One region of the Bacillus bruguierae genome, then DNA from elsewhere that is predicted to be linked to it. Evidence: riboswitches for the same ligand, from Rfam matches in the RefSeq annotation. Region 1 holds a riboswitch; the other holds the start of a gene.

Region 1 (3,905 bases):
CATAGGCTCTAAATGAATTTTCCCAGCATTTACAAAGTTATATCCTTTTTCTTGGATTTCCTTCTCTAAATACGGAATGTGTTGGAAATAGTTCGCATCAAGATCTTTACTAGCTAACGTTTGGTTTGGTAGTACATAGTCTTGGAATTTTTTTATTTTTAATGTAATACCCTTTTTCTCTAATAATGGTTTCGCTTTTTCTAAAATAACCGCATGCGGTACGTTAGAAGCACCCACTACAAGTGTTTTCTTATCTTTCTCGCCGCTACCACAAGCGGCTAATGCCAATACAAATACAGCAATAAGTGCTGAAAATAATACCTTTTTCATATTCTGACACCCTTTCCTTTTCTTAATATTCCAAATAGTTAATTTATAGAAAGTCTTCGTCTGAGACGAAAACCCTTCTTTATCTTTTATCAAGTCGCTTCGTAAAGAAGTCACCAAGCACTTGAATAATAAATACGATCACAAGCACAAGAATTGTTGCCATGAGAGTTACATCGCTATTGTTGCGCTGGAATCCTTCTAAATAAGCAAGTGTACCAAGGCCGCCTGCACCAACTACTCCAGCCATTGCTGTGTAGCCCACAAGTGCAATCGCCGTTACCGTAATACCCGAAATGAGTGCTGGCAAAGATTCAGGTATCAGTACTTTTAAAATAATTGTACTTGTCTTTGCCCCCATCGCTTTCGATGCTTCAATGACACCTTTATCAATTTCACGAAGAGCAATTTCAACCATTCTTGCATAAAACGGCGCTGCTCCAACAATTAATGCTGGCAGTGCAGCACTTGCTCCGAGAATTGTGTTAAGAAGAAACTTCGTAAATGGAATCAGTAAAATGATTAAAATAATAAACGGGATAGAACGAAAAATATTTACAAACGCGCCAATTACAACATTGACTGGTTTGTTCTCCCATAAATTATCTTTCCCTGTAAGAAACAGTAATAATCCAAGAATAAGCCCCAATACAAATGTTGCCAGTGTGGCAATTACCGTCATATATAGCGTTTCTCCGGTAGCTTCTAGCATTGTATCCCAATCGACATTTTGAAGCAGATTATCCATGTGCAATCACCTCCAGCTCGACTTGCTCTTGTTGAATCGTTGCAATTGCTTTTGCAATCACATCTTCGTCGCCATTTAAGTGGACAATTAAGCTTCCATACGCCCCGTTTGTCGTTTGCGCAATATTCCCTTGCAGAATGCTCACTTCCACTCCATCTTGCTTCATTAAATCCTGTAAAACTGGTCTTTCTACTGCTTCACCAATAAACTGCAGCTTCACGACCTTTCCTTCCGGGTATTTCTCTGCTAAATGCTCAATTGCCTCATCTGCATCTTCAGAATCTGTTATTTGCTTAACGAAACGCTTTGTAATGTCTTGCTGCGGATTACGAAATACATCTAACACGCTGCCGCTTTCAACAATCTTTCCTTTTTCCATAACAGCAACGCGATTACAAATTTTTTGAATGACATGCATTTCATGTGTAATGAGTACAATCGTTAACCCAAGACGTTTATTAATATCGAGAAGCAAATCTAAAATTTGATCTGTCGTTTCTGGATCTAATGCGGACGTTGCTTCATCGCACAATAATACTTTCGGATTATTCGCTAACGCTCTCGCAATACCGACGCGCTGCTTTTGTCCACCACTTAGCTGAGATGGATACGCATCGCCTCGTCCTTCTAAACCAACAAGACGAATTAATTCATCTACGCGCTGACTTCGTTTCTCTTTTGTCACTCCAGCAATTTCAAGCGGGAAAGCAATATTTTCACGAACAGTTCGTGACCAAAGTAAGTTGAAGTGCTGAAAAATCATTCCGATTTCTTGACGTGCTTCGCGAAGTTCCTTACCTGTAATTGCTGAAATTACACGCTCTCCAATCGTAATCTTTCCAGACGTTGGTTTCTCCAATTGATTAAACAAGCGAATTAACGAACTCTTTCCGGCGCCGCTATAGCCGATAACCCCGAAAATCTCGCCTTTTTCTATTTGTAAATTCGCATCATCCACAGCAGTAACATCACCGTGTTTGGAGCGATATATTTTCTTTACATTTTCTAAAATGATCATCGATGTCACCCCTTTTTAATTAAAAAGCGTAAGCGGCTTGCCCAGCTCTGACTGGCTAAGGTTCTCTCGCACAAAAAATGCTTTTTATCTTTTCGTGCGGGAGGTTCTTAGACGCGAAGAGCTAGCCGCTGAAGCTGGATTATAAAAGCGTAAGCGGCTCTCCGCTATAGCCATAAAAACATCTTGTTGTTCGAGTGTCCTTCTACATCGAAACAACAAAAAAACCTTTCTGCTTTAAAAATGAGCAGAAAGGTTTATATACATAAATTACTATTATCCTTTCCTCTCATCTCTCAAAGCATTCGCTTTGCAGGAATTGGCACCATTTCAACATAAGTTGACGGTTGCCGGGTTTCACAGGGCACAGTCCCTCCACCTCTCTTGATAAGAGAAAATCAGATATAAAATTCGTCTGATTTTATCGTTATGAAGTTTTCGTTATTTTATGTTTTGAATTGTATCAACGCATGAAATAGATGTCAACAGAAATTTTAGCGAAAAATAAACTTTCTGAAAGTTAAGCGCCAACTCGTAGCGGTTTACAAATATGAAATACAGATTCTAATAATAACATCGTTCGATAAGTCCCTTTATATGTAATCGCATTTCGGCGCAATAGCGACTGCAAGCGAACTTGACCTGTAATCAACAACCGCAAATCTATTTCTTGAGAACAAACAAGCCCTTCTGTTCCCACCACGCCATTTATAATTTCAATTTTCTCTCTTGAAATATTCAATGAATAACATTCATCTTGGAAAGTAAAACAAACAACCTTTTCGAATTGTGGTAATAGTGGTTCTAAGTGATATTGCGTATTGGCATATGTTACAAATGATTGAAGCAGTGAATACAATTTCATCTTCATCACACTCCCCATATCACGTTTTACATATTACCATTCCATTTCTATAACACGCTCTCCTGTGTCATTCTCTCGACAAAAGCTGTATGAAAAATCATTTGTTTCTTACTATTTCCCAAGAAATATGTCGAGGCGGCAAAATTTTTGCCGCCTATTGTAATTCCATATATAAATATTCCACAGATTGAAATGCATATATTTTCTTTACAAGTTGATTCTTCTCAAATATAAGTAAACACGGAACACTTTCAATTTCATACTCCCGTGCAAAATGCGGTGCATAATTTACATTCAGCATCCCAATTTCTAAATGAGGCAACGCTGCTTCAACAACCGTTAACATTTTTTTAGCTAACTGACACGTACCGCACATTGGCGTATATACGTATAACACCGTTTTATCTTGATCTCTAACTGCAACTACTGCTTCATGTCCTGTCCAATCGATCATTGTACCCTTCCTTACCGTAAAAATTCTGTATAGACGTCAATGTCAGCTCCCCATAAAACGTTCGCTAAATGAGACGATGGTGCAGTCGCAACCTCTCGATACGAACGATCAATGTAAATATGTTCAGCCCGTGGAAATTCGCGACGAAACTGTTTGCGTAATTTCTCTCCTGCATCATCTGCGTCCACAAGAACATACACTTCTTTATCGTACAGCTGGTCAATGAGTTCATCCATTTTCGACAAACCAATTGTACCATTTGTACAAACAATTTCCACCGGTTCTCTAATAATCGCTTCGATCTTTCTCTTATCTGACTTACCTTCAACAATAATTACTTTGTCCACATAGACCACTTGGCATCACCCGATCACCATATACTATGATACAACCTTCCCTTTAGTATATTCAATATTTCAATGTTGTTTCCTGTTTATTTTTGTGAAGAAAAGCGGAAGGGGCTTGGTCAGAACAGGAGGGTGTTGGAGCTCCTGAC
Region 2 (3,905 bases), on a different contig from region 1:
CGACTATAATCATATTTTCCAAATGAATCTACATCAAATTGATGAAATGTAGATGTATTGTAAACAGGAACATTTACAGCACCTGTTTGTTTGTCATGCTTAAAACGATTATGAAGTAAAAGCGTATCTAGGGAATAACTCATATTCTCACTCCTTCTTTTACTTGTTTTAAAGTTTGCTGTAAGTCTTGAATTAAATCATCTTGGTTTTCAATTCCTACGGAGAAGCGCAGCAGACGATTACAAACGCCTCGTGCTATGCGAATATCTTCTGGTATATCGGCATGTGTTTGTGTTGCGGGGTATGTAATAAAGCTTTCTACACCGCCAAGACTTTCTGCAAACGTAATAAGAGAAAGCGATTGTAAGAATGGATCAATCCACGCTTCTTCTCGTAGTTTAAAAGAGATCATACCGCCTTTTCCTGGATAATACACATCGGTTATGGCTTCTTCTTCTTGTAAATAGGAAACAATTGCTTTTGCGTTCTCTTCATGCTGCCTCATGCGCAGCGCTAATGTTTTCATGCCGCGTATTAAAAGCCAAGAATCAAATGGATTTAACACCGCTCCAGATGCATTGTGATAGTAAGCGAGTTCTTCGCATAATTTTGCCCCTTTTGCAACAACGAGTCCGCTTAATACATCATTATGACCGCCTAAATACTTTGTAGCGCTATGCAGGACAATGTCGGCACCTGTTGTTAATGGTTGTTGCAAATAGGGTGTGTAAAATGTGTTATCGACAATAAGGAGCAAGTCGTGACGTTTTGCAATGGCAGCAACTGCGGCAATGTCCATTATTTGCATAAGTGGATTTGTTGGTGTTTCTATGAAAATGGCTTTTGTTTTCGGTGAAATTGCTTTTTCAATTTCTTCTATATGTTGTGTATCTATATATCTACATCGAACATCCCATTTTTGCTCGTGTTCTGTAAATAACCGATATGTTCCGCCGTATAAATCTTCAGATACAATTAGTTCGTCACCAGAGCGAAATAGTGAAAGGACAAGAAGAACAGCAGCCATTCCTGAGCTACAGGCATAGCCTTGCTCGCCATGTTCTAAGTCAGCGATCGCGCGTTCTAATAGAAGGCGTGTTGGGTTTCCAGTTCGGGAATAATCAAACCCTGTTGACTTTCCAATTCCTTCGTGGCGATAAGCAGTGGAAAAGTAAACGGGTGGGTTGACCGCTCCAGTTATTGTTTCACTGCGATTTCCAATTTGGGCAAGCTTTGTTTCCATTGTAGACATAATAGAATTCCTCCCTAGTACAAAATAAAAAAGCCTTCTAAGAAGAAGGCTTATATACGGGAAATATAGTCTTCTTCTTATCTGTCAAATCATTTCTCAATTTGCTGGAATTAGCACCTTATTAACAAATAAAAAGCTTGTTAATGGTTGCTGAGGCGTCATTGGGCCAGTCCCTCGACCTCTCTCGATAAGAATTCGAAATATGAAGTTTTTGATTATGTTTTTTACTTTACAACAAATTTAGAAAGAAACGCAACTATATTTTGAATAATTTTATTTTTCTTTATTTTCATTGACTTTCGTATTTTAACATGCTAAATTAGTGAAAAAATTAACAAAGATTGTTAATAAGTGAACGGATAATGTTTACTTTTTGTAATTATAATCGAATGAAACTCTTATTAAGAGTGGTGGAGGGAAAGGCCCTGTGAAACCCAGCAACCTTCAAGCAATATGTTTGAAACGGTGCTAAGACCTGCAGAACAAATTGTTCTGAATGATAAGAGGAGGATAAAATGCTGTCCCCCTCTTCTCAATGAAGAGGGGGGTTTTTTATATAAATACAAATTAAAAAACGACATAAAAACCCCCACTGATTAAAGTTTCACTTTATATATATTGAAAAGAAGAGAGGGAGACATGTGAAACTACTAGATTTATTGCAAAGAGGAATTGTGATTGGGGACGGAGCGATGGGAACATTGTTGTATTCTCATGGTTTACAAAGCTGCTTTGAAGAATTGAATTTATCTGAGCCGGAACGGATTATTTCGATTCATAAACAATATGTTGCCGCAGGGGCAGATGTCATTCAAACCAATACATACGGAGCAAATGAAGGGAAACTTCGTATGTACGGTCTTGAGGATCGCGTAAGGAAAATTAACCGCGCTGCTGTAAGACATGCAAAAGAAGCGGTGACAGAAAAGAATGCAATCGTAGGAACAATCGGTGGAATGAAACATATTGGAGCAGTTACAACCACGGATATGGAGCGTGAATTTATGCTCTTAGAGCAAGCAAATGCCCTGCTAGAAGAAAGTGTTGATGGGTTATTACTAGAAACATTTTACGATGAATTTGAATTACTTCATGCAGTAAAAGTATTACGGAAGCAAACCAATGTCCCTCTTATTGCGCAGCTTGCCCTTCATGAAGCTGGTACAACACAAAATGGAAATAGTGTAGATGATGTATTGAAGCAGCTTATAGAGTATGGTGCAAATGTGGTCGGATTAAATTGTCAGTTAGGGCCGCTTCATATGATTGAATCTTTTGAGACGATAGAAATTCCTAAATATAGTTATTTATCTGCGTATCCAAATGCTGGTCTTCCTAAATATGTAGAGGGCCGTTACGTATACGAAGGAAGCCCGGCTTATTTTGAAGAAATGGCGCCGGAATTTATTAAGCAAGGCGTTAGGCTGCTTGGGGGGTGTTGCGGTACAACTCCTTCTCATATCGAAGCGATGAAGCGAGCACTTGAAAATGAGCATCCTGTAACAGCTAAAGAAGTTGTAAAGCGAGCTGAAGTAATAGCAAAGCAGCGTGTAAATACAGTAGATCGAATTACATTAGCAGAAAAAGCGAAAAAGGAAACGACAGTGATTGTTGAGCTAGATCCACCCAAAACGTTGGATACGCAGAGATTTTTTGAAGGAGCTAAGGCGTTGAAGCGTGCAGGAGCAGATGCCATTACGTTAGCTGATAATTCTTTAGCGTCGCCTCGCGTATCAAATATGGCAATGGGAGCGTTATTAACAAAGCACGATATCCCTATATTAATTCATTTAACGTGCCGTGATCATAATGTGATTGGGCTGCAGTCTCATTTACTAGGATTAGCAGCGCTCGGCATGGAGGAAATATTAGCATTAACTGGAGATCCTGCGAGGGTTGGTGATTTTCCTGGTGCAACATCTGTATATGACCTTTCTTCTATAGAACTCATTAAAATGATTAAAGAAATGAACAATGGCCGGTCTATCTTAGGAAAAACAATAGGAGCAGCTACCCGTTTTTCGGTTGGTGGGGCTTTTAATCCACATGTAAGACATATCGAGGCAGCTGTAAAACGTATGGAGAAAAAAATTGCAGCTGGTGCTGAGTATTTTTTAACACAGCCCATTTATGATGCAGCAGTCATTCGAAACGTGTATGAAGCGACGAAGCATATCGAACAGCCAATTTTTATTGGGATTATGCCGCTTGTAAGTAAACGAAATGCAGACTTTTTACATTTTGAGGTGCCAGGCATTACTCTTCCAGAAGAAGTGAGAAGGCGTATGGACGGACATAAAACATCAGAAGCAGCAGTGGCAGAAGGAATTCGTATATCTAAAGAATTAATTGATGCTGCGATGGAGTTATTCAATGGTATTTATTTAATTACACCATTTTTAAAATATGAAGTGACAGAAATGCTCGTTCAGTATATTCAAGCAAGGAAAGAGCAGAAAGAAGGAATGAATATATGAGACCAATCGAGGAAAGATTACAGCAAGAAATTTTAATATTAGATGGTGCAATGGGAACGATGATTCAACAAGAAAACCTTTCGGCTGCAGATTTTGGAGGAGAAGAATATGAGGGCTGTAATGAATATTTAGTAAAAACTCGGCCAGACGTTATTTTATATATTCATAAAGAGTAT

The links. Region 1 has a riboswitch for S-adenosylmethionine ahead of WAZ07_RS08475 (methionine ABC transporter ATP-binding protein). Riboswitches for the same ligand answer to the same signal wherever they lie in the genome.
Region 2: linked by a shared signal. The riboswitch ahead of WAZ07_RS02955 (bifunctional homocysteine S-methyltransferase/methylenetetrahydrofolate reductase) and the one ahead of WAZ07_RS08475 (methionine ABC transporter ATP-binding protein) in region 1 are both predicted to bind S-adenosylmethionine.

What each region holds. Positions count from the first base shown of each region.
Region 1 is NZ_JBAWSX010000003.1:362,938-366,842, reverse strand. It holds gene metQ (methionine ABC transporter substrate-binding lipoprotein MetQ) at 1-330, opposite strand, end outside; gene WAZ07_RS08480 (methionine ABC transporter permease) at 410-1,075, opposite strand; gene WAZ07_RS08475 (methionine ABC transporter ATP-binding protein) at 1,068-2,093, opposite strand; SAM riboswitch class I at 2,377-2,484, opposite strand; gene WAZ07_RS08470 (hypothetical protein) at 2,611-2,955, opposite strand; gene WAZ07_RS08465 (thioredoxin family protein) at 3,110-3,409, opposite strand; gene WAZ07_RS08460 (toprim domain-containing protein) at 3,421-3,765, opposite strand.
Region 2 is NZ_JBAWSX010000001.1:591,905-595,809, forward strand. It holds gene metC (cystathionine beta-lyase) at 1-143, opposite strand, end outside; gene WAZ07_RS02950 (methionine biosynthesis PLP-dependent protein) at 140-1,252, opposite strand; SAM riboswitch class I at 1,327-1,446, opposite strand; SAM riboswitch class I at 1,648-1,758, shown strand; gene WAZ07_RS02955 (bifunctional homocysteine S-methyltransferase/methylenetetrahydrofolate reductase) at 1,894-3,729, shown strand; gene metH (methionine synthase) at 3,726-3,905, shown strand, end outside.